Regions from separate parts of the Virgibacillus ainsalahensis genome, predicted to be linked through region 1. Evidence: riboswitches for the same ligand, from Rfam matches in the RefSeq annotation. Region 1 holds a riboswitch; each other region holds the start of a gene.

Region 1 (7,985 bases):
GTCATCCAATGTACTTATTTTGGTATCCAGTGCCGCTTTTACATTTCGATCACTGTAAAATCCCTTGAGACGAAGCTGTTCATAGCCCCAATCGCCAACAATATAGTCATACTTGGACAGAATATCAGAATAACGATCTTGCAAAGCTGTCTCATCAAATCCGCTCTTAATATTCTCTATAACTTCATATTTTTTTCCGTGCAGTTCAATCAAAGCTATCCCCCCACTTATTCTGTCTATAGTTTATCATATTTCTTTTTAGAAAACTCGGCTAAACGCAAAAGCCCGTACTTATCCAGTAAGAAAGTTTTATACTTTTGTATGAAAACAACTGGTATTAGAACGGGAAAATTATTCAGTATAACCGCTCATTAACGTCGCAGTTGATATAAAAGACGAAGTAACTTGAAATTATGGTTGGTGCGATTACCCGCTGCGGAAATACACTACGCTTTCCGCGGGCGGCTGGTGAGCCTCCTCGTGCTATCGCACTGCGGGGTCTCACCGATGCCTTTTCTCCCGCTGGAGTCTTCGTGTATTTCCTTCGCTGGTAAGATGCTCCTGAAACTTCATCAAAACACTTATACTGCTTAATTATATAACAAGCATAGCCATGCACTTATGATTGTTGATTGGAGCGGAGGACCGTTGACTCCTGCGGGAAAAGCAACAGCTGAAGATCCCGCAGGAAGTGGTTTTGCTTCCGAGGAAGCTGAAGCGTTGCCCTAAGGTGCGCAACGGTCCGCAGCGGAAATCAACCCAGCAGTTACTTCGTCTTTTATATCTTTTGTGTCAAAAGCAACAGGTTTTTTTGATGGGGCGAGTAATCGCAGCCCCAATCTTTTAGAGAACAGCTTCTGGTTAAATTAGCTGCTTTCATTCTAGATAGTGGCCGTATGCTCTTAGCCGCCATGTTGGTTTCATAACTGCCAATTCAAACCAGAAAATCATGCATGTTTTTCCCTCTTTCCGCCAAACTAAAAAAGAAAAAATATGAATGGACAATTAGGAGGAAAATGATGAAATCCAAAATTTTTACAGCACTAGTGTTTAGTATCATTCTCATTCTTGGTGCGTGTGGTAATGAAGATAATGCTGCTAATGAAAGAGAAGAGGTCGCTGACGAACTGAACCCAAACAATGAAATGCGACAGCCTGCAGATCCTGAATTAAATGAAAGGCTTGGATATGTGCGCTATACCCAAGACGAAATAGATAATAATGAAGAAAATCAGCAAATGACGATGGATCGTCCGCAAATAGCAGATATGATCACTCGGACAATTTTACAAAATAAAGGATTTGAAGAGGTTGCGACACTCGTCACAGACAAGGAAGTTCTTATCGCCTACGAAAAAAACGGAGATCTGGACAAGGAAGCAGCAGCCGGAATTGCGAGTAAAAGTGCGGAATCGGTGATGCCAAGGTATTTTGACATACATGTTTCCGACAAAGCGGTACTAATTGACGACATCCAAAGTTTGCATAATTCAAGTACTGAAAATAGAAATTATGATAATACAATTAACCAAATCATTCAGGAAATGAATGATACTTCCAATGATTAGCATACTAAAATCATTGGTTCTACAGGAGGTGAAAACCGTTGCTTACCAGAAGATCTGTTATTTTATCCATTTTGCTGACCGCTTTTCTTTTCGGTGCCTACAACGTAACTGCAGAAGAAAATGTTTACGACAAACGCATGTCCCTTTTTCAAAAGACAGAAGCTTTGACGCAAATTCCATGGTACTATTTTGCTGCCATTGATAATTTTGAGCGGAATATAAAAGAAGATGATGAGGACGAACAAGTCATCTCCATCGCGATTCCTCCTAAAATATGGTTTGGAATAGGTAACAGTACGAACATAACAGATGAAGGGATAATTGAAACCTTTGATGGTAAAGGAAGGGATGGAAATGGGGATCATATAGCTGACCCGGAGAATCCCGAAGATGTTTTATATACAATGGCAAATATAATTTTGGAATACGGCCCAACTGAAGAAGATATTCGAATTGCTTTATGGAATCATTACAAACGGGATCTCACTGTCCAAACCATCATGAATACATCAAAGGTATTTAAAAAGTTCCAGGAAATCAATTTAACAGATAGAGATTTTCCTGTATCCACTGATTATAACTACAGCTACAATAACACATGGGGTGACAGAAGAGGTTTTGGGGGCCTGAGAATTCATGAAGGTACAGATATTTTTGCTGGTTATGGAACTCCGGTCAAGTCCACAACCTATGGAGTAGTTGAAATGATGGGTTGGAATTTATATGGAGGTTGGCGAATTGGCATTAGAGATATCTACAACATTTATCATTATTATGGGCATATGAATGGCTATAATGATGATATTCAGGTTGGGAAGGTTGTTCAACCCGGGGACGTTCTTGGTAGTGTAGGTTCCACCGGCTATGGTCCACCGGGGACCTCTGGCAAGTTCCCACCACACTTACATTATGGAATGTACAAAGATAATGGAGACAGTGAATGGTCATTTGATCCCTATCCTCATTTAAAAAAGTGGGAAAAAATGGCTAAATAAGATTAGAGCCTTTACCAAGGTGGTAAAGGCTCATGAAATTTAGTTGTTTGCCTTATCCTTTCCCTTTTTCACTGCGTAAGTAATACTGGCTGCTAACCCGCCCCATATTACTGTCATACCGACAATCATAACCGCAATTGCACCAGCACTCATATTATTTAACCTCCTTTGATTCCGAATCTCCCTGCTGATTTGTAGAGGACTTCCATTTCGCCAGTGACATTAGTATTCCTACAATTAGTGCACCTGCAGCGACTGCCCATCCACTGTACATAATGAATGCATCCGAATATCCACCATAGTTACCCGTTTCCGTCTCAAACAACTGAAAAATATTCTGTCTCAGTAACTCAAACAACATGTAACCCAAAACAATTGGTGTAATGACACCTAAACATATTGTCCACCATGACCCTAAACGAATATCTGAAACTTCATTTGCATGTGTCTGCAGATTTTTCAGTTTACGTAAGAGCCATGCGATTACTACAATTTCCACCAGACCCAATGCTGCAACACCAAACTGGTTAATGAAATAATCAACCGAGTCCAGGAAGTTTAATCCCCCTTCTGTTGCATAAAGCAGGGAAACAATTGCCGCCACTCCGCCACCGAATAATACTGCTTTCGTTCTGGAGATATTAAATTTATCAGCTAAACCAGCGACATATGTTTCCGTAATAGAAATCAACGAACTCAAACCAGCCAGCACTAACGATATAAAAAACAGAAATCCAAATAACTCATTTAATGCCGGGAGCTGGTTAATAATCTGAGGAAAGACCACAAATGCCAGGCCAACACCATCTGTCACTACTTCATCTACTAGAACATTCGCTTCTGTGGCCATAAACCCTAACACAGCAAATACACCTATACCTGCCAATAGTTCAAAACTGGAGTTCCCAAAACCAACAATAAAAGCATTATTGGTAATATCTGATTTTTTCGGAAGGTAACTGGAATACGTTATCATAATTGCAAATGCGATCGATAAACTAAAGAAGATTTGTCCGTATGCCGCTACCCATACATCAGCGGAAAATATGCTGCTGAAATCAGGTTCAAAAAAGGCATTTAACCCTTGCATCGCTCCAGGAAGTGTTATCGCCCGAATAACAATAATCAGAAAAACAACCACTAATGCAGGAATAAATATTCGATTGGCGATTTCAATTCCCTTTTTAACACCTGCTGATAAAACACCTAAAACAATAAGCCATACAATAATTAATGGAATAAGAACACCTGGAACAAAGCTACCTACCGTACCAGGATCAGCCAGGTTTAAATAATCACCAAACAGAAATCCTTCCGTATCCGATCCCCAATTCAAATTAAATGAAAAGACAGAATAAGACATTGCCCAAGCTATGATTACAGAATAATAAGTAGATATAACAAAGGCAACTAACACTCCCCACCAGCCTATCCACTCTGCCTTTTTGTTCATCCTTTTGAACGATAGCGGAGCTGATCCCCGATACTTATGACCTATTGTGAATTCCATAATTAAAATAGGAATCCCAGCTGTAAGTAAGGCAAATAAATAGGGAATAAAAAATGCTCCCCCACCATTTTCATATGCTTCCGCCGGAAATCTCCAAATATTACCCAGCCCTACAGCAGAGCCGACTGCCGCCAGGATAAACCCTGCTCTTGTCCCCCATTGTGAACGAGTATTCATGTATAGACCTCCTTTTTTTGTTTTTCTCCCTATCATAAGTGTATGTTCAAATATAACAGGGAATGTTTGAAATGTTTGGTTTTTTCTGACTTCACTTGTATTATAGCGGTGCTTTCTGATCATGTCAAAATAATTTTGTAATTTTCTATATTATTATTCTTCTTTATATTATTTTTGGATTTTGCTACATAAAAAAAGCATTCTTTCATCGTTACGTGAAAGAATGCTTTTAATTTATTGAACTTTATTTAAATTGGACTGTGAATAGAATCGAAAAATTAAACCACCAACAATCAGCAGAGCAAATACAATGATTAACGCTAGCAATAACTGACCTGTTAGTCCCAGAACAAGATAACCTGTACATGTAAACACAGCTGCTATTAATGCATATGGCAATTGTGTCAGTACATGGTCAATATGATTCGAACCTGCTCCAGTTGATGATAAAATTGTTGTATCTGAAATAGGTGTGCAATGATCGCCAAACACCGACCCTGCTAGCACTGCAGCTAATGATGGAAGCAGCATATCTACATCTGTTATAACCGCTACTTCTGCTGCAATTGGCAGCATAATGCCAAATGTCCCCCATGAAGTTCCTGTACCAAGTGCCATTAATCCGGCAATTAAGAAGAACATAAACGGGAGCATCGATGCACTAATGGAAGCATTATTTACAATTTCCGCTAAATATTCACCCGTTTTCAATGTCCCGATCACAGAGCCAATCATCCATGCTAATAATAAAATATAAATGGCAGGGAGCATTGTTTTGATTCCTTCCCAAAAGACTTTCACTGCCTTTGCTCTTGGTACAGTTTGCTGAAGATGAAAAGCAAAACTGGTTAATACCGCAGCCAGTCCACCAATGAATAAAGAGAAATTAACATCTGTATTGGCAAATGTTGTTAATATTGTAACATCACCCTCACTTGCATTGGCACCTGTAATAATCATAGAAGTTACAGTTGCTATAATGAGCACTAAAATGGGTACTAGTAAATGAATTATTTTACCACCTTTATGTGGTTCAAACGTGTCACCTAAATCACCTGGAACCTTATCCTGATCCGGATTGATTAATTCCCCTTTTTCAATTGCTCGTCTTTCATGTGTACGCATTGGCCCAATATCCATTGTGAACCAGGCTACCAGAAATACAAGTATTATTGATGTCAAAGCATATAAATTGAGTGGAATCATTTGAATAAACGCGCTTAGTGGCTGCATATCTGTTATTTCATTTGCAGCAAATAACCCGCCAAGAATACCAATTATATAGGCACCCCAACTTGAAATTGGCGAAATTACTGTGATAGGGGCTGATGTTGAATCAATGAAATAAGCAAGTTTAGCTCTGGAGATATTGTGACGATCCGTTAAAGGACGTGCTATTTGACCAACTGCCAAAGCATTGAAATAATCATCAATAAAAATAATTAGCCCCAAAACAGGTGTCATCAATGAAGCCCCTCTTCTTGTCTTCACCCGCTTAATAATCCAATCCCCGAATGCCCGGCTTCCGCCAGATGCCTGCAGAAATGCTGTCATAACCCCCAGTAATAAAAGAAAACCAATCAACAGGAGGTTTCCTGTATTTAATCCCCCATCGGAAATAAAGATTTCTGCAAAAACAATCCATATTTCTTTTAAGGCGTCCACTATATTAAAATCATGAATGAATAATACCCCGACAATAATCCCGGCTCCTAAAGAAATCAACACTTTTCTCGTTAGTAAAACAAGTAAAAGCATAAGAACAGCCGGTATTATTGAATAAAATGTTCCTTCCATTATCGGTTACCTCCAAATATTATTAATCAACTATGCACGAAGATAACTAAAAAGCTTTGAAATAACGAGCATAAATTTCTTTCAGGTAGTATGAAAGCACAAAAAAAACAATGACAGAAAATAACCTATCATTGTCCCGCAATATACGTTATCCTCCATTTCGATCAGTAGTTCTCCATGCAATTTTTGAGCATGACAGTATATCCCTTATTCAAGGATATACCAGCAATAATAAGGCTGACCTCCCTATTATGCTTCGGCAGACAATCCTTTCATCAACAATCATCGATGTCATTCTCCTGCTGATTACTTTTATTATCTGCACCTCTACCTCACCGATCTGATAAGGTTTAATTATTTAATTCCGATATTAATATACTAGATTTTCAGTCATTCTGCAAGTCATCTTTTGGTACAGCGATTGAGGGGCCACCATCTCCTTCGCCATAGAAATCCGGAACATCACCCATAATCACTCCTGAATCGATGTATATTTTGGTGCTCACTTCTTTCACTTCTGTTGTAAAAGGGATAACAATTTGAACATCAGCCTCTACAATCAAATAAACGGTAACTAAAGCTCCATTAATACCTATGTCTTCAACTTCCTCGATAACGTCTGTTCTCACACTTCCAGCTAATTCAAGATTAACAGGGATACTTGGCCCCAGATTGGCAAGCAGTGTATTTCCAGTTGCTTGACCGATGGGTATATCAACTACTGTAGGATCCAGCTCGGTATAGCTTTTTTCTTCGTCTTCATATTCCGCTGGTTCCTCAAGCGGATGATCAAATTGAAGCGGTTCTCCTCTGTTCATACTCGTAAAAAACTCTTCAACGCGATCTGTTGATACACGGTTTATCTCACTTACCACAGAAGAATTCCAGCCGTATGTAGTTATATTTCCCTCATTATCCCTAGTAATGGACCTCACCTCTTCAAAATCATATTCTTCAGCAAATCGTACTGCAGAGTTAATCGCTCTTGTAGCAAATTCTTCTGTCTTTAATTCTGCTATTTCCAGTAATGTTGGTGTGAGTCCTTTATTAATAATCCAGATACTAAAGAAAACAAAAACCATAAATAATATGAAGGTAATTATTAATACATTTTTCCCTGGAGGTGGCGCAATTTTTTTTCTAAATCGCATTCGCTTTTTCAACATAAAAACCCCCTTATAACAAATTTATGCTTGTTTTAAGGGGGTTAGAATGTAAAGTTTTTCCGTTAAATTTTCTTACTGTATTCGTACAACTAAGATATTTTCATCAGCGCATCTTTGCCTGTCATACCAACTTCCCATCCGTATGCTTTGGAAGCATCTGTAATTTTTTCTAATGGAGCATGTAATAATTCATCAATGGTTCTAACACCCATCGCACGAGCAGCAATTACATTTCGTTCTTTTAATTTCGGTATCTCATTAAAGATGTCCACGTCCAATGCCGCACACATAATGTAGCCCACATCATTGGAAATCGTTAATAGATTCGTTTTAGGCAACTCGACGCGAACTGCTGTAAAAAACATGCCGTCTACTTCTAACGGATTGACTGTAATCATGGAAATAGAAGACCTCCTTTGTGATAACAATACATGGTATGCACAAATAGGCTATAGTGTCACGATTCATCGCCAAACTTATTCCGTAAAGTATCCGCTAATAAATCCCGCAAAAACTCAGGCAGGTAATAACGCTTCGTTTCCGATTTCGCTACTTCCGGAAGTAGACGGCCGAATGTAAATGTATCTGCAGTTGCCACAGAATATGTATGTTCAGATTTCAATGGTGTACCATTCATGGTAACCTGTTTCACATACTCCCCGCCCTTCACATGAAATGCTGTTTCAACTTCCAGCCCTGAAAAAATCATCCGGCCGAGCACTTCTCCACGAAACCCAAAACCTTTCAGCTTCAATTCCATAAAATCCTTTGT
Region 2 (7,985 bases), 1.3 Mb from region 1:
AAACTTCCCAGGGAAAAGGGACGTTTGTTGCACAAATTGAGGATTCCCTGAAGCACCGGGTCAAAGTTTCCACCGTTTACGACACAATTGACCAAGCTGTCGAAACAGCACTCAGCTATGATTATACAGTTGAACAGATAGAAGATATTTTCCGTGAAGTTTTGCAATCGAAAAAAGAGAACAGAAATGGAGAGTAGCAGATGAAGGCATGGATTGAAATGAAAGGCTTAGAAAAACAAGTGGATGATTTCCATCTCGGCCCTGTAGATTTAACCATAGAACCAGGCACGATCACTGCGCTTGTCGGTAATAATGGTTCAGGAAAAAGTACAATGCTGAAATTACTAATGAACCTGGTTTCTCCTGACATGGGCAGTATCCATATTTCCGGTAAATCTGTTCATGGCCAGGATGAAGGATGGAAAGCAAAAGTGGCCTACCATCCCCAGACCATCATTGGTTGGGATGCATACACAGGACATACGTTAAATACATTGATCTCCCAATTATATCCAAACTGGGATGAGGCACTTTTTAATCAAATCATTGAACTATTCGAAATCGATTTAAACAAAAGTTTGGCAAACTTTCACAGGGAGCACAGCAGAAATTGAGTTTAGCTCTAACAATTCCGAGGAACACACCGCTTCTGCTGCTTGATGAACCAACTTCCTTCATGGATATTCCGTCCAAAAAACATTTAATGGATATTCTGGTTGACTGGATGGATCAGGAAGAACGTTCTATTGTAATCACAAGTCATCAGGTAGAAGATATTAGGAAACTTGCAGACTACTTATTCGTACTACAGAGTGGGAAAGTGATTGGAAACTTCGAAAAAGAAGCATTGACCGAAAGCTTTAGGCGTTATTGGATGAGCGGAACTCTGCCTGCCATACATATTCCAGGCGAGATTTCCCGCAAGGACCTGCAACTTGTTTCGAATGATCCACCTGCCACAGAGAAATATTTTCAGGATCATTCTCTGCAATTGATCGATCAAACGGCACTTGAGCTGGAAGAAATTATTACACTTCTATTAAAGAAAGGATGATTAAGTACCAATGGAAACGATGTTAGCTGTAGAAAATTTAGGCAAATCTTTTAAAGACAAACAAGTTATCTCAAACATTTCCTTCCATGTACAAAAGGGAGAGATTATGGCAATTCTCGGGCCGAATGGTGCCGGGAAATCGACAACAATCCGGAATATTATGGGGATTATGTATCCGGATGAGGGCACCATTACATTCCAAAATAATGCGGCACAGGAAATTCCGCGCCATAAAATCGGCTACCTCCCCGAAGAGCGCGGCCTGTACAAAAACGTAAAAGTGATGGATATTCTGCTTTATTTAGCGGAGCTCAAAGACTATCCGCTCGACAAGGCAAAAGAGCGTGCCCTGAACTATTTGAAAAAATTCGATCTGGAAGGAAAGGAAAAAGTCTCCGTCGAGGAGCTGTCAAAAGGAATGGGGCAAAAAGTACAGTTTATCGCATCAATCATCCATGAGCCGGATCTGCTTATATTGGATGAGCCTTTCTCAGGTCTGGATCCTGTCAGGCAGGAACTTTTTAAACAGGAAATACGGAATCTTGCAAACAACGGAACTGCCATTCTATTATCCTCCCATCAAATGAATCTGGTCGAGGAAATGGCAGATCGACTATTTCTTATCCACCGGGGACAGAAGGTAATTTATGGTGCGATGGATGATGTGAAAACACAATATGCGAACTTCAAATGTACCATCCGTGGAAAAAATGAACGTGATGTGCTTGAGCGCCTGCCAGATGTGCAAAGAATCGAACAGCAGGAAGAAATATCCATTCTTTACTTGTCAAAGGATGTCCAGCCATCAGTCTGGTTAAAAAATCTGCCGGATGATTTGTTCATCCAGGAATTATCGATAGACCGGATTTCGTTGCATGAAATATTTATTGATATTGCTACAGATAAGAATTTATTACAGGAAGAAGGTGCAATAGATGCGTAATACGATGAAGGTTGCCAAGTGGGAAATCAAACGTAATATGAAAAACAAAACATTTATTATCGGGTTATTTTTGACACCAGCTATTTTCTTGTTTTTCTTTATGATGCCAACGATTTTTGGTGGGTCGGATGAAGAGGAGACTTCTTCTACCACTGTCTATGTAAATGATCAGCTTGGCGTCTTGGATGTTATGCGTAATACCGTGGAACAGACTGAATTTGACTGGGAACTGCAGCAGACAGACATATCGGAAGCAGAGGTCGAATCAGAATTAGAAGATCAGGAGAACACCGCTTATATCTTCATCAATGAAAGCACCTTGGAAAATGGCGTTGTGTCCGTTTATACAACGGATGAAATTGATTCATTTTTCAGCAGTCAGGTCCAGGCATTAGAGGCACCCATCCAGGCAATGCAAGTCGAGCAGCTTGGACTAACGGAGGAAGAGGCTGCAGTTATCTCCCGGGGTGTGGTATTTGATGAAACCACAGCAGAGGATATTGCTGCAAATGAGGAAGGTGGCGAAGAAGCAGATACCGGATTGGGTGCAGATTTAATGGAGCGAATCGTACCAGGAGCATTTGCTGCCATCATTATGCTTTCCATCGTGTTTACAGGAATGGCAATTTTCCAGAGTGCTTCCCAGGAAAAGAAGGACAAAATTGCTGAAATTATATTATCATCGGTAACCCCAGGAGAACTGATGCAAGGAAAGATTGTCGGGTATTTTGTGTTAGGAATCATCCAGGTCGTTGTATTAATTGTTTTCGTCCTGCCAGTAGTCATATGGCGTATGGATATGCCGATTCTGGAGTATCTATTCGTTCCTGAACTCCTGTTGTTGATTGCTATTGCAATATTAGGCTATTTGTTATTTGCATCCATCTTTGTCGGTATCGGTGCGACGATGACAGACGTGTCAACTGCAGGGAACTTCCAAGGTTTGGTGATGATGCTCCCATTCCTGCCATTTATCTTTATCGGCCCGGTTATAGGCGACCCAACTGGCTTGATAGCTCAAATTGGTACGTATATTCCATTCACTTCCCCTGGCGTATTGCTGCTACGGCTCTCCATCATGGAAGAGTGGCCGTGGATTGAAATAATCATCGCAGTTGCTATTTTAGTCGTCAGTGTCTGGATCTTTATGAAACTTGCCGGAAAAATCTTTAAAACTGGTATTTTGATGTATGGAAAGAACGCAACACCTGGAGAGATTTGGAAATGGATTCGGGCATAAGAAACGTAATTAGCGGAGTTGCTTAAGGAAGCAACTCCGTTTTTTTGTGTATAGTGATGGATGCTGGTGATGATTACTGAGTTGAAGGTGATGTTTGACTGGATTCAGGCGATGTGCAGTAGATTAAGGGTGATGTTCGGATGGATGCTGGTGATGAGCACTGGCTTGAGGGTGATGTTTGGATGAATGCAGGCGATGAGCACTAGATTGAGGGCGATGTTTGGATGAATGCAGGCGATGAGCTCTGGATTGAGCGTGATGTTGGACTGGATGTAGGTGATGAGCTCTGGCTTGAGGGTGATGTTTGGATGAATGCAGGCGATGAGTACTAGCAATCGAATATTATTGTTGGAACGATGTCAGATCCCCTCACAATCGACACCAAAATAGGACAAAAAACACAATAATCATCTATCCATAGTTCTTCCGGATGGTTTTTTGCAAAAAGTGTTTAGTTTTCACTTGTTACGGATACAATTAACTATTATTATTAATTTAATAGTCTTAATTTTACCCACAGCAAAGGAGGACTTTATGAGAATCACACACAAACTGACGGTTGGGATTGGTTTCCTGGTATTTTTATTTCTATTTATTCCGACCGCGGTGTACGCAGCAAATGAAAAAACATACGAAGTCAGCAATTCGTTACTGAATGTACGTAGTGAACCTGCTGACGGTGCGGAAATTGTCGGTTCGCTAAGCAAAGGTGACAACGTTATCGCATTTCAGGAAAAATACGGTTGGGTACAAACCTATTACGGTGGTGAAGAAGCCTGGGTAGCTAAACATCATCTGATTGCGGTTAGCCAACCTGAAGAAAACAGTACCCCTACTGTTTCACAAACTTCAGCATCAGCTGAGTCAGTTACAGTCAAAGCAAACGGTGTACATATCCGGACCGGGCCCGGGACAAATCACAAGGTCATTGGTTTAACTTCATCCCCAGATACATACAATATAGTGGAAACATCAGGTGATTGGCATAAAGTTAACTTAGGTAACGGATCAACGGGATGGATTGCTTCATGGCTAACCGATAAAGCAACTGAATCAGAAGCAGTAAATTCCGAAAAGGAAACAAGTGAATCTGAAAGCACAGGCTCAGGCAATGATGTAAGTGAACCGGTATCACAGAACTCAAATGGATCACTGGAAGGCTATCATATCGTTCTTGACCCAGGGCATGGTGGAAAGGACCCCGGTGCAATCGGTATTAATGGCGTCTACGAAAAAGACTTGGTTTCATCTACAGCTGATATCGTCCGGCAACAGTTGGAAAGTGCAGGGGCTAATGTAACAATGACAAGATCCGGAGATTACTTTATTTCACTCGATGAGAGAGTTGGCATCAGTAATAATCACAACACCCATGCTTTTGTCAGCTTGCATTATAATTCCTTTCCTTTACTTTCTGTGAATGGAAACAGCACATTTTATTACAGTAATACAGACCGTACACTGGCACAACAGGTACAGTCTGCAATGGCTTCCACTACGTCTTTGAACAACAGGGGCATTATGGAAGGAGACTATCGTGTGCTACGTAATACAAGCGCACCTTCTGTTCTTGTTGAACTTGGATTCATATCGAATCAATATGATCTGTCTGTTGTGCAAACTTCTGACTATCAATACAAAGCAGCAGAGGCGATTACGAACGGATTGAAAAATTATTTTCATAATTAAAAGGAAAAGCTGTCCAGACAAGGGCAGCTTTTCTTGAATAATGGTATATCTTCTGATAACATAAGCATAATTTCATAAATCAGACCTTATCAGATCGGTGAGGTAGAGGTGCAAATAATACTAGTACTCAATAGTAGAATGACATCGATGATAATTGATGAAAGGATTATTTGCCGAAGCGTAATACGTGTCATCCTTATTACTGCTGGTATGTCTTTGAAGAAGAGAGATACTGCCATGTTTAACAATACATGGAGAACTACTGATCGAAATGGAGGATAACGTATATTGTAAAACAATGGTAAGTTATTTTCTATCATTGTTTTTTTATATTTAAAAAGCAATTACGAGAAACAACCTCATCATCCCCTTCATTCCTTCAGCATATCCCTGACACAAACACATCAACTGTTTCATTGCATACAATGAGAAAGCCATTCGATTGGCAAAAAATGAACAATATTACTAAAGGAGGCACACATCATGAAAAAAATCTATACACATGGGAACTTTTATACATTTGATCCATCAAAACCCAAAGTGCAAGCTGTTGTAATTGAAGATGGCCACTTTATTGATATGGGGACAACAGAAGACATGCTGCTTCAATGGGAAGATGCTTCCAGTGAAAAAGTCGATCTGGATGGAAAAACGGTTACCCCAGGTTTAATTGACAGCCATCTCCATCTTTCCATGCTTGCCAATACATTTCTGAGTCTCGACTTAACTGGCATTACTTCCAAACAGGAAATGCTTGAGCAAATTCAACAGAAAGCGAATAGCTTACAACCGGGCGAATGGCTAGTTGGAACCGGATGGGATGAAAATTTGTTCACGGATGGATCAGCTCCTGAACTGCATGAGCTGGATCATGTGGCACCACATTGTCCTTTGTTTTTATCAAGAATTTGTTCACATGCTTCTCTCGTTAACAGCAAAGCACTGGAAATGAGCAATTACCATCCGGATATAACAGTCCCCGAGGGTGGTACGATCGTTTTGGATGAACATACACAAAAACCGACTGGACTTCTGTTGGAGTCTGCGTCAGATATCGTAAATCAGCATATTCCGGAGAAATCTTATGGTGAGCTGAAATCGGCAATGCGAAAAGCCATCAAGTTTGCGATGGAGAAAGGCCTAACAAGCGTACATACAAACGATCCGCTCTATTTAGGCGGTCTTACGCAGACATATCAAATCTATGATGAACTCTTGAATGAGGAGCAGCTTGGCCTCCGGTGTAATCTATTAATTAATCATGAGTTCCTGAATGATTTACGGGAATCTGGTATGTATGCCGGATACGGAAATGATACATTACAAATTGGCGCTGTAAAAATTTTCGCAGATGGTGCGTTTGGCAGAAGCACTGCGCTTTTATCTGAAGCCTATCACGATGATTCAACAAACTACGGGGAAGCCATGTTAGATCAGGAAACACTTTTCGACATTGTTAAACGCGCACGGGACCTGTCCATGCCAATCGCAGTTCATACCATCGGCGACCAGGCTCTGGAAAATGTTTTGGATGTACTGGATCAATTCTCTTCTGCCTCCCACCGTGACAGGCTTATCCATGTGCAGGTATTAAGGGATAATTTAATCCATCGGTTGGCAGTGCCAGGCCGAATTGCAGATATACAGCCAAGATTTTTGGTTGGGGATTTTCCATGGGTACAAGAAAGACTGGGTGAAAAACGAATTGACCTTGCTTATGCATGGAAATCACTAATATCAGCTGGTGTAATCTGTGCAGGTGGTTCGGATGCGCCAGTTGAACCTGTTGATCCTTTGCTGGGGATTCATGCAGCTGTAACAAGAAAAGCACCCGGACAAACGCATGATGGATGGAATAAAAAGGAAAAACTATCGATGGAGGAGGCATTTCGGTTATTCTCTGAAATGGGAGCATACCCAACAAATGAAGAAACTGTAAAGGGAACCATTTCAAGGGGGAAATTGGCCGATCTGACCGTTTACTCAAAGGACCCATTTGAGATGGAAGATCCGGATGATCTACTCGATACAGAAATCGAAATGACAATTATCGGTGGAGATATCAAATACCAGAAAAACTAATTTCATGAACATCTGCCGAAAAACGAAGGCTTATGAAAGGATAAATAGTTCACTTTTGAATGAACAAGTTAAAAAGCATACCAAACCACATAGTGATTGGTATGCTTTTTTCGTGGATATACTAAAAAACATTTGCGTTCTGTCGTTCTTCAACCCGATGAGTGACTGAACAAGCGGTGCTTCTCTGCGTTCGGTCGTTCTTCAACCCGATGAGTGACCGAATGACGGCTCTTCCTCTGCGTTCGGGCGTTCTTCAACCCGATGAGTGACTGAACAAGCGGTGCTTCTCTGCGTTCTGTCGTTCATCTACCCGATGAGTGACTGAACAAGCGGTTCTCCTCTGCGTTCGGGCGTTCATCAACCTGATGAGCGACTGAACAAGCGGTGCTTCTCTGCGTTCGGGCATTCATCAATCCGATGAGTGACCGAATGACGGCTCTTCCTCTGCGTTCGGGCGTTCTTCAACCCGATGAGTGACCGAATAAGTGGTTCTCCGCTTCGTTCGGGCGTTCTTCAACCCGATAAGTGACCGAATAAGCGGTGCTTCTCTGCGTTCGGGCGTTCATCAATCCGATGAGTGACCGAATGACGGCTCTTCCTCTGCGTTCGGGCGTTCTTCAACCCGATGAGTGACCGAATAAGTGGTTCTCCGCTTCGTTCGGGCGTTCTTCAACCCGATAAGTGACCGAATAAGCGGTGCTTCTCTGCGTTCTGTCGTTCATCTACCCGATGAGTGACTGAACAAGCGGTTCTCCTCTGCGTTCTGTCGTTCATCTACCCGATGAGTGACTGAACAAGCGGTTCTCTTCTGCGTTCTGTCGTTCATCTACCCGATGAGTGACTGAGTAAGCGGTTCTCCTCTGCGTTCTGTCGTTCATCTACCCGATGAGTGACTGAACAAGCGGTTCTTCTCTGCGTTCGATCGTTCAATCTCAAAATTAGTGAAAAACCACGTTTTCTAGTGCAGCCATTTTCCG
Region 3 (7,985 bases), 440 kb from region 1:
AAGGCACTACGATAAACGTATTGTCCTGATTATCATCCGGTTGACTTGGCGTAATTTCACCATCCATTACATATCCGTCTGTAACTTCTCCGGTAGTTGGAGCAACTGTTACAAGGAAATCCTCTGCCTTCTGAGCATTTTGACTATTCATTGTTCCTGTCAAAATCACTGTCCCATTTTCTGAGATACGCACATCCACATCCATCAAATCTTCGCTTATTCCATACCCCTCTGCTTCTAAACCATCATTTCCTGTAAAGGCCCAGGCAAGTGTCTGACTATCTATCTGATAACCTAAGACAGATTGTTCCAGATCAATAAACAGCATATTCCCATTTGATTGGACGTCAGGATATGTTTGCTCATACATTTCGAATGTTTTCGGAAGATCAAGTGTACTGACTTCCTCTCCCGTCTCTTTGTCCAGCTCTGTAAGTGTATATTCTCCAGTTGTTCCACTTCCTGTGTGCATCAGGGCAAATAACGCATCATCAGTAGGATGCAATGTGTAGTAACTAGTATCCTGTGACCAGATTTCTTCACCGGTTTCTTTGTTAAGTGCTTTGGTAAAGCTGTTTGTGTTGTAGATAATCATCTCATCATCCATCGTGATGTTTGACATCATCGAACCAGACAATCCAGCATCAAACGGATCTGTAGACCAACCTTCATTTCCCTCCTGGAGATCCGTCGCATGAAGGATATAAGTATGTTCATCTTTCGTAATATAGTAAAGTCTTTCTTCATCCACCTTCATTTGATGGACAGGGACTCCAGGCTCAACCATTGTTTCAACCGAATGGTCTTCCTCTCCCACTTTATAAATAATATCTTCGAAGGCTGTATAATAAAAGCTATTCGCATATACTGCCGGTGTCCAAGGCATATCATTATTACCCGGGTATTCCGGTTCTGCTCCCTCACCATTCTCATTAATCATTAATGTACTATCAGCAAGCAACGTATTTCCCCCGGTAGTAAATGAGGAAAAATCCTCACTGATATAAAAATTGACACTCGACCCCTTCACTTTCGGATCCTCATCCATTTCTTCATTGGAAAAGAAAATCGTCTGATCAAGATCAGCTTCTGTTTTTTCCAAATTAAAATCATGAATATTTATGATTTCCAATTCCTCGTCTTCCGGTGTTGTTTCTGCTTCCTCCCCGTGGTTTTCACTTCCAGCACCCGGACTTTCTGGACTGGTTTCTGCTGTATCTGAATCGGAACAACCGATGACGAAAACCATGACAACCATCGCCATTCCCAACAGTTTTATATCTTTCATATGATACAACTCCTAAGTCGTTTTTTACTGAAGCTCCCAAGCATAGATGGTACTTAAATCATAATAATTACTCAGATAATATGAATCTTCATCTGCGTATTCCTGATCGATGGGAAATACGAGATATACCTGCTGCTCTTCCCCTGGATTAAGTGTAACGTCTTCCATTTCCCCATCAATAAAAGGTACATTTCCGCCATCATTAATCGTAGTGCTAGCATCTTTTCTTTCCAAATCTGGTCTTATCGTGAATTCATGACCAAAATTTGTTGAAAACGTACCATCCCCTTGATAATATTCCGCATGTTCCCCGTCGTTTTTAAAGGTTACGTCAACAACGGCCTGGGTTTCTCCTTCACCCGCTTCTTTAATCGCTTCATGCTCTGTTACTTCATCCGGCAGTATATCTGTAATGAAAAAGTCGTTTACTTTAACTACGACACTATATTGATGCTGCCAATGTCTAATCTTACCTTCCTCCCCCATTGGTGTAACAAAGACATCATCGCCATTTTCATTCGTTGTTCTTTCCGCATTGCTTAAATCATCTCCGCCCTTACCATACTCATCCTCTTTGGCTTCATCACTTTCCGCTGTGTCCGTTTCGGTGGATTCTTCTTCCGTTGATTCTTGCTCAGATATTTCTTTCTCTACTTCTTCGGCTTCATTCTCTTCAGAAGCACTTGTTGATTGCTCTTCATCAACCGTCTCCCCGCTGCTTCCGCAACCACTTATAATGAGTATGCTCATGATCATCACAGCAAGCAGCATCATTACTTTTTTCATTTCCCTACCTCCTCGCTAACGTTACAAAACTAATAGTATTCTAGCATAGTCCTCTGGCTATAAGTATCCACAGAAAGTAACACAAAACCATATCAACTTATTAAAATAGGTATTTTCTCACAGGTTGTTATGATGATATTTCCTATAAAATGAAACCTGTTGACCCCCTTTCAAGACAGTTAGAAAATTGCGATAAAATATAAGGAGCTTATAAAGATATATGCTTAAAGTAACGAGGCAGGACTGGTGAACATTAATTGAGGTTTAATACGGGTGAAAAAGAGGGGATTCGTGCATGGAATCGATATTGGATATTCATCCGATGGTAGTCCTATAATGTTAGGTGATTCTGCTGCACATTTGATGAAATCTAAATGAAGAAAGCGTATGAAAATCGAGTTTGAAATGGATATACTTTCCCATGCAGCAGATTTTCCTGATCGTTCCTTTAATCGCTGCTTTTTGAGCAAAAAGAAAAGCCTGAAAAAAATTCCTCTTTTCCAGACCCAAGTGGGAAGTTTCAAATCGAGCGGCCGCCGATTGATGGTTTTCCTATCGTTTATATTGTATGTGTTCCTTCTTCCGTATGAATAACTTTGATTGCCTTTAGCTGATCTTTTGTTTTTTCGTCCGCTTCTTTCTTTGTCTTTGCCTGAACAATTGTTTGCTTTACAAGACCATCCTCTGTTTGGTACGTGATGTGATAGTCACTTAGCATATATATGATAGCTCCTTTCTATCCTGAACATGTATATTCTTGTGGCGGTGTGGTAATAGAACAATAACCTATGACTTTCGCCCGAATTTTTATTTTTATACTTAATCATACAGCTACTCATTTTATCATATTCTTTCTCGCATGCAACCCCTATCATATTTTCCCTATTTTTTAGAATCTTCAGCTTTCTAATCCCCCTATCATAAAGGGTGTTTTCACCATTACAACCCTACATCTACCTAAAATTTATTCATCATTCCTTATGACTCTCGACGAAAACTATTAAACATTGCAACGGATTTTCCCCACCCAATTTCCATCATGGCTTGAACGAAAATAAAATTTATTCATTCTTTCCCTTGCGCAATTCAATATTTTCTGTTATATTACAGTCAATTAAATATTTTCTTATTTCATAAGTTTGAAATGAGGATAGAGGTGCAACTGCCATCACTACACAATCGGAGGATGATGAGATTCTATGAGGATTGTGAAAAGGGGTAATTGCCGAAGTGGCGGGAAACTCATATTTCTCGGGACTGGTTCTGCTATTGAATAAATATGGAACTGTCATATAGGGAACTATATGGAGGGCTATCTTGCGCATGGAAACGAATTGTAAAATGACTTTCTACAGCAGTAGCGAAATCCCTCGCTGCTGCTTTTTTGCATTTCCCATGCATGGCCTTTCCACCTACTGTTTTTTAAAATTTTGGCAAAGGGTGTGGAAGTTATGTATTTTGGGCAAGTTTTAACAGCAATGGTGACACCATTTGATTACCAGGAAGAAATTGATTATCATGCGACGCAAACATTAGTGGATTATCTGATTGCGAACGGATCAGATGGTTTGGTGGTAGCCGGTACAACCGGTGAATCGCCGACATTGATACCGGAAGAGAAAGTCGATCTTTTCAAATTCGTTGTGAAGGCTGTCAATGGACGTGTCCCGGTGATTGCCGGAACAGGTTCCAATGGAACGAAAGCCTCTATCCAGTTGACGAAACAGGCAGAGGAAGCCGGTGTTGATGGGATCATGCTCGTTACACCATACTATAACAAACCAAACCAGGAAGGATTATTCCAGCATTTTCAGGCAATTGCAAGTTCCACCAACTTACCTGTAATGATGTATAACATTCCTGGCAGAAGCAGTGTTAATATGTCTGTGGAAACCATTTTGCGTCTTTCAGAAATCGAAAATATTGTATCAGTCAAAGAAGCAAGCGCTGATCTTGGCGCCATGACAAAAATCATCCGCAACACACCAGATGATTTCACATTGTACAGCGGCGATGACGGGCTGACATTACCAGCTTTATCTATCGGCGGAGCAGGCGTTGTTTCGGTTGCTTCACATGTCATTGGTAATGAAATGCAGGAAATGGTTGCTTCATTTAAAAAAGGAGATATTGCTGGTGCTGCTTCTCTTCATCAGGATCTGCTTCCTGTGATGGAAGCATTATTTGCAGCCCCAAGTCCAGCACCGGTAAAAGCTGCCCTGAATATAAGCGGTGTTCCAGTGGGTGGCGTTCGTCTGCCAATGATGCCACTGGACCGGGAAGAAACTGCTGTATTGCAAAACGTGCTGACGGAAGCAAGGGGATATTTTTCCCGTTTTCGGGCGATTGTATAATTACAGGGGGGGGGGGCTGAGCCAAAGCAAAGGATCAGACCCCTTTTCCTTTAAGCCAGATAACTGATTTGCGCACTAACACGAGTAGCAATAGTTCAAAATAAAAATTATCCTTTCAGAAAAAAATTCGTCTTTATCTCTGTTCTCTTGAATCCTTATCTGACTTTCCCAAATAATATAAGAAACCTGCCGATGATAAAATAACTAGCATAGTGTAAACGAACCCCATCGTTATCACCTCTTTGATTAACTAAATCTTCAGCTAATCTGCTTTAATAGTGAAAAAGCTACTGCCTTCTTTAACAATCGCATACATTAGTTTAATGACCTTTTCTTAAATAAAACTAAAATCAGAAATCCTAAATATCCACCTAATGTGTTTAATATAATATCATCTACATCAAATACACCTAATTGAGTAACGTATTGCAATGTTTCAACTTTGCCAAAACTGGTTAAGTTATTTCCTCGATGAAGCAATGGCGATTATAAAAAATATAAAAAACACCACGCCTACCCCTAGTAATAATGTTACTAAGCTCACATTATCCCACCCTTCGATTCTCTTCTAACAAATTCTACTCAGTAAAACATATAAAATTACTCAAAAAATAAAAATCCATCTATTTTTTAGTTTTCAAATGATTAACTTATTAATTATCATTTTTTTCCTGGAGGCATTTCTTGGGATCTAAATTATTCTCCCTAAACAGTATTGGCAAAAAGAGTTATGAAATCAAAAGCAAACCGCCTCTGGCAGCATTTCATCAGTACGATTTGGAGAAATCTAAAGTTTCATCTAGTTCATTTGCTGAACAGAATTGGCATCTTTTCTTTCTATCATCCTCCAGAAAAACTACCCTTTAGCTTAAGAAACTTCCAAAAAATATAACGAAAACTAACAAACTTGATAAACCCAACGTAATAATTACAGTAGTCACACTCCTTGCCATTCCCTGCCAATCTTGAATTCCTGAAAAACCGAATACCCCTAAAACTAATGTTATCAACGTTATATATAAAACCAGATTTAAAGGGTGTGTACCCAATACGGAAAACTCAATGAGACGGGAAAATGAAACTATAACAAATAATAAAATGCAAATGATTGATAGGATAAATGACCAAATGTTAATCTTTCTCTTCATTCCTTTACTCCTTTTTCTTCAAACAAGTAATTTTTTCACTAAACTACCATTAGTTCAATACCGCACCCTTCAACACTAACATAATGTTCCAAAAATATTATTAAGTTTTTACAAAAATAAAAAGACGAACAAGATTTGATGTTCGCCTTGTGCTTTGAATTCAGAAATAAAATGTTTGCTATAAATAACAATCCTATTCTACAATACTGCCCGATAACTCAACAGCCTTTCATTTAAAACATTGACTTAATAATGAAGCTGTAATCCACTCCGATTTCAGAAAATACTTCTTAAAGATAAGCACTAGTTACTTCAATAGTACTCCCTTTTCGTTATTTCTATTAATCCAAAAAAATCAGTCATGAACAATGTGAAAAGCAATATAAGAAAAAATACGATTTGGCTAATTGTTAGTTTATAAGCATTAGGATTTTCTGCATACTTTCGCTCCATAACAGCTCTAACCGTTTCAGAAACAATCATAAAAATAAATAGTATAAACCACGGTTGTAAAAACCAAATCATATCCATAGGTCCTCTCGTGATGGTTATAATATATCCCAATAAAATAACGACTATTGTAGTAATTCTAATTGTCCAATCAATTTTTTTATGTTTCTCATTCACATGATTATATGAAAAGAATTTCTTTTTTTTAATTCTTAACCATTTTCTCATTATTGTATTAAACAAAACCATCAACAATAATATAATGGCTAACAATAATATTAAATTCGGCCAAAAAGCAGGCTCTACTACATACATATATTTATCCTCCCTCGTTCCCATTTGCGTTTATATTCATAATTCAGATTTTTATTAACCTGCTTTAAGCGATTAAGAAAGAGAACTGAATAAACATAGATATTATTGCTCTATTGTAAAGGTTAAGGAAATCGAAACGATTACAATTAAAACTAATCCCCACATTACTATTAACCTACCTATATCACTTTTAAAGAATAAATAAACAAACCCCACATAAATAACAGTAGTAACTAAAAAAACACTATACCAGAAATTAACTTTTCGTTTGTGTAATTACCGAAGATAAAATGTAAAATTAATATTGGATATGATATAAAAGCAATAAGATAGTGTAGTTTTTTTGTGTCCACCGAATCCCTCTCCTTGTTAAAACATTATTATTACAGTTTTTAAGTAGGTATTGAATTAGTTACAAAATAAAAAAACCATAAATATACTGAAACCACCTAGGAGGATTTTTGAACTATCCTCGTTAGTTGACTCACAAACTTCATACTTTACATTTGTATGTATTCTCGAGTTTAGTTTACACTAACTTACATCATTAATTAAATCCATTCATAGAAATTATTACATATCCTGGGCCCTTCTGTAATCAGACATCCCTATTGCCTCTTCATACTATGTATTATTTTACTGTTTTCATTTCCAGGAATATCGGGTATAATAAAAAGAGATATATTGCATAACATAAAAAGAGACCGCTAGTACTGATGCACTAACGGTCAGATACATTAGCCCTTCAAGGGGGCGGCTCACATTATAGGTTTTTTTAAAATAACTACCCATTATGCTTACCAGGCCTATGGGTGGTTATTTTTTATGATTTGACAGTACTGCAACCATTAATGTTCCAAACGAAATCATAAACAAAAGCGCAAGCGCCTTGATCACCCTAAGGCATAGCTTTAAGCAAGAACTCACAGTGGCGTTCTTGGCCACAGGGAGTTCTTGCTTAAGACCTCGAGGGGGTAGGCGCTGGAGCTGGCCGAGGCCATTACTGACAAGGAATTAATATGCTGCCAAAAGTCTATTTTTCTTACCTATTAAAAAAAGTGATTCAAATACTGTCATCAGGCATCACCCCCCTTCCATTATGGAAGTCAGGAAGTGAGCCACCACCCACGAAGCCTTATTGTACAAGTTCTATTATAACAGAACATATTTTCCTGTTAATAGTTATAAGTGAAACGAGTAGATTTGAAATAAAGTTTGATCATTCCTGCATTGTGTTGCTCCATTAAAGCACTCAGTTAATTTAAATACACCTTTTCACAAATTTATCAACATGATCTGTGCGCTTCTTTTTATTTCGTGTTGTAATAATAGCTAAAATAACAGCACTAAGACCTCCAACAAGCTTTCCTACGATCATCGATAAAACAATTTCTTTGTTAACTCCTGCCACAAATCCCAAGTGTGCCCCAAACACAAAAGAACCACTAACAGCAAAGGCTACATTAATAATTTTCCCTCTATCATCCATGTCTTTAAACATAGAGAACATTGGAATGTTATGAGCTAAAGATGCCATTAATCCTGCAGTAGATGTTTCATTTATATTTAATAAAACTCCAATCCTCCTTAATAATTTCTTAAAGATGAAGGATATAAAGGCAACCAGTGGAAATGCTCCTGCAA

Evidence for each region. A riboswitch is a leader RNA that binds a small molecule or an ion and turns the genes downstream of it on or off. The one in region 1 is predicted to bind lysine.
Region 2: linked by a shared signal. The riboswitch ahead of ACZ427_RS18835 (amidohydrolase) and the one ahead of ACZ427_RS05570 (Na+/H+ antiporter NhaC family protein) in region 1 are both predicted to bind lysine.
Region 3: linked by a shared signal. The riboswitch ahead of dapA (4-hydroxy-tetrahydrodipicolinate synthase) and the one ahead of ACZ427_RS05570 (Na+/H+ antiporter NhaC family protein) in region 1 are both predicted to bind lysine.

Annotation. Positions count from the first base shown of each region.
Region 1 is NZ_AP043943.1:1,187,818-1,195,802, reverse strand. It holds gene ACZ427_RS05595 (YutD family protein) at 1-213, opposite strand, end outside; gene ACZ427_RS05590 (YhcN/YlaJ family sporulation lipoprotein) at 1,017-1,568, shown strand; gene ACZ427_RS05585 (M23 family metallopeptidase) at 1,637-2,563, shown strand; gene ACZ427_RS05580 (methionine/alanine import family NSS transporter small subunit) at 2,603-2,716, opposite strand; gene ACZ427_RS05575 (sodium-dependent transporter) at 2,718-4,250, opposite strand; gene ACZ427_RS05570 (Na+/H+ antiporter NhaC family protein) at 4,485-6,047, opposite strand; lysine riboswitch at 6,208-6,385, opposite strand; gene yunB (sporulation protein YunB) at 6,434-7,198, opposite strand; gene ACZ427_RS05560 (YunC family protein) at 7,303-7,611, opposite strand; gene ACZ427_RS05555 (bifunctional metallophosphatase/5'-nucleotidase) at 7,671-7,985, opposite strand, start outside.
Region 2 is NZ_AP043943.1:3,798,162-3,806,146, reverse strand. It holds gene ACZ427_RS18870 (GntR family transcriptional regulator) at 1-197, shown strand, start outside; gene ACZ427_RS18865 (ATP-binding cassette domain-containing protein) at 201-614, shown strand; gene ACZ427_RS18860 (ATP-binding cassette domain-containing protein) at 611-1,054, shown strand; gene ACZ427_RS18855 (ABC transporter ATP-binding protein) at 1,065-1,997, shown strand; gene ACZ427_RS18850 (ABC transporter permease) at 1,990-3,237, shown strand; gene ACZ427_RS18845 (hypothetical protein) at 3,342-3,572, opposite strand; gene ACZ427_RS18840 (N-acetylmuramoyl-L-alanine amidase) at 3,772-4,926, shown strand; lysine riboswitch at 5,022-5,196, shown strand; gene ACZ427_RS18835 (amidohydrolase) at 5,410-7,008, shown strand; gene ACZ427_RS18830 (hypothetical protein) at 7,967-7,985, opposite strand, start outside.
Region 3 is NZ_AP043943.1:745,827-753,811, reverse strand. It holds gene ACZ427_RS03440 (outer membrane protein assembly factor BamB family protein) at 1-1,288, opposite strand, end outside; gene ACZ427_RS03435 (DUF4352 domain-containing protein) at 1,313-2,074, opposite strand; gene ACZ427_RS03430 (hypothetical protein) at 2,634-2,792, opposite strand; lysine riboswitch at 3,218-3,397, shown strand; gene dapA (4-hydroxy-tetrahydrodipicolinate synthase) at 3,526-4,428, shown strand; gene ACZ427_RS03420 (VanZ family protein) at 4,744-4,860, opposite strand; gene ACZ427_RS03415 (DUF4181 domain-containing protein) at 5,889-6,341, opposite strand; gene eutH (ethanolamine utilization protein EutH) at 7,603-7,985, opposite strand, start outside.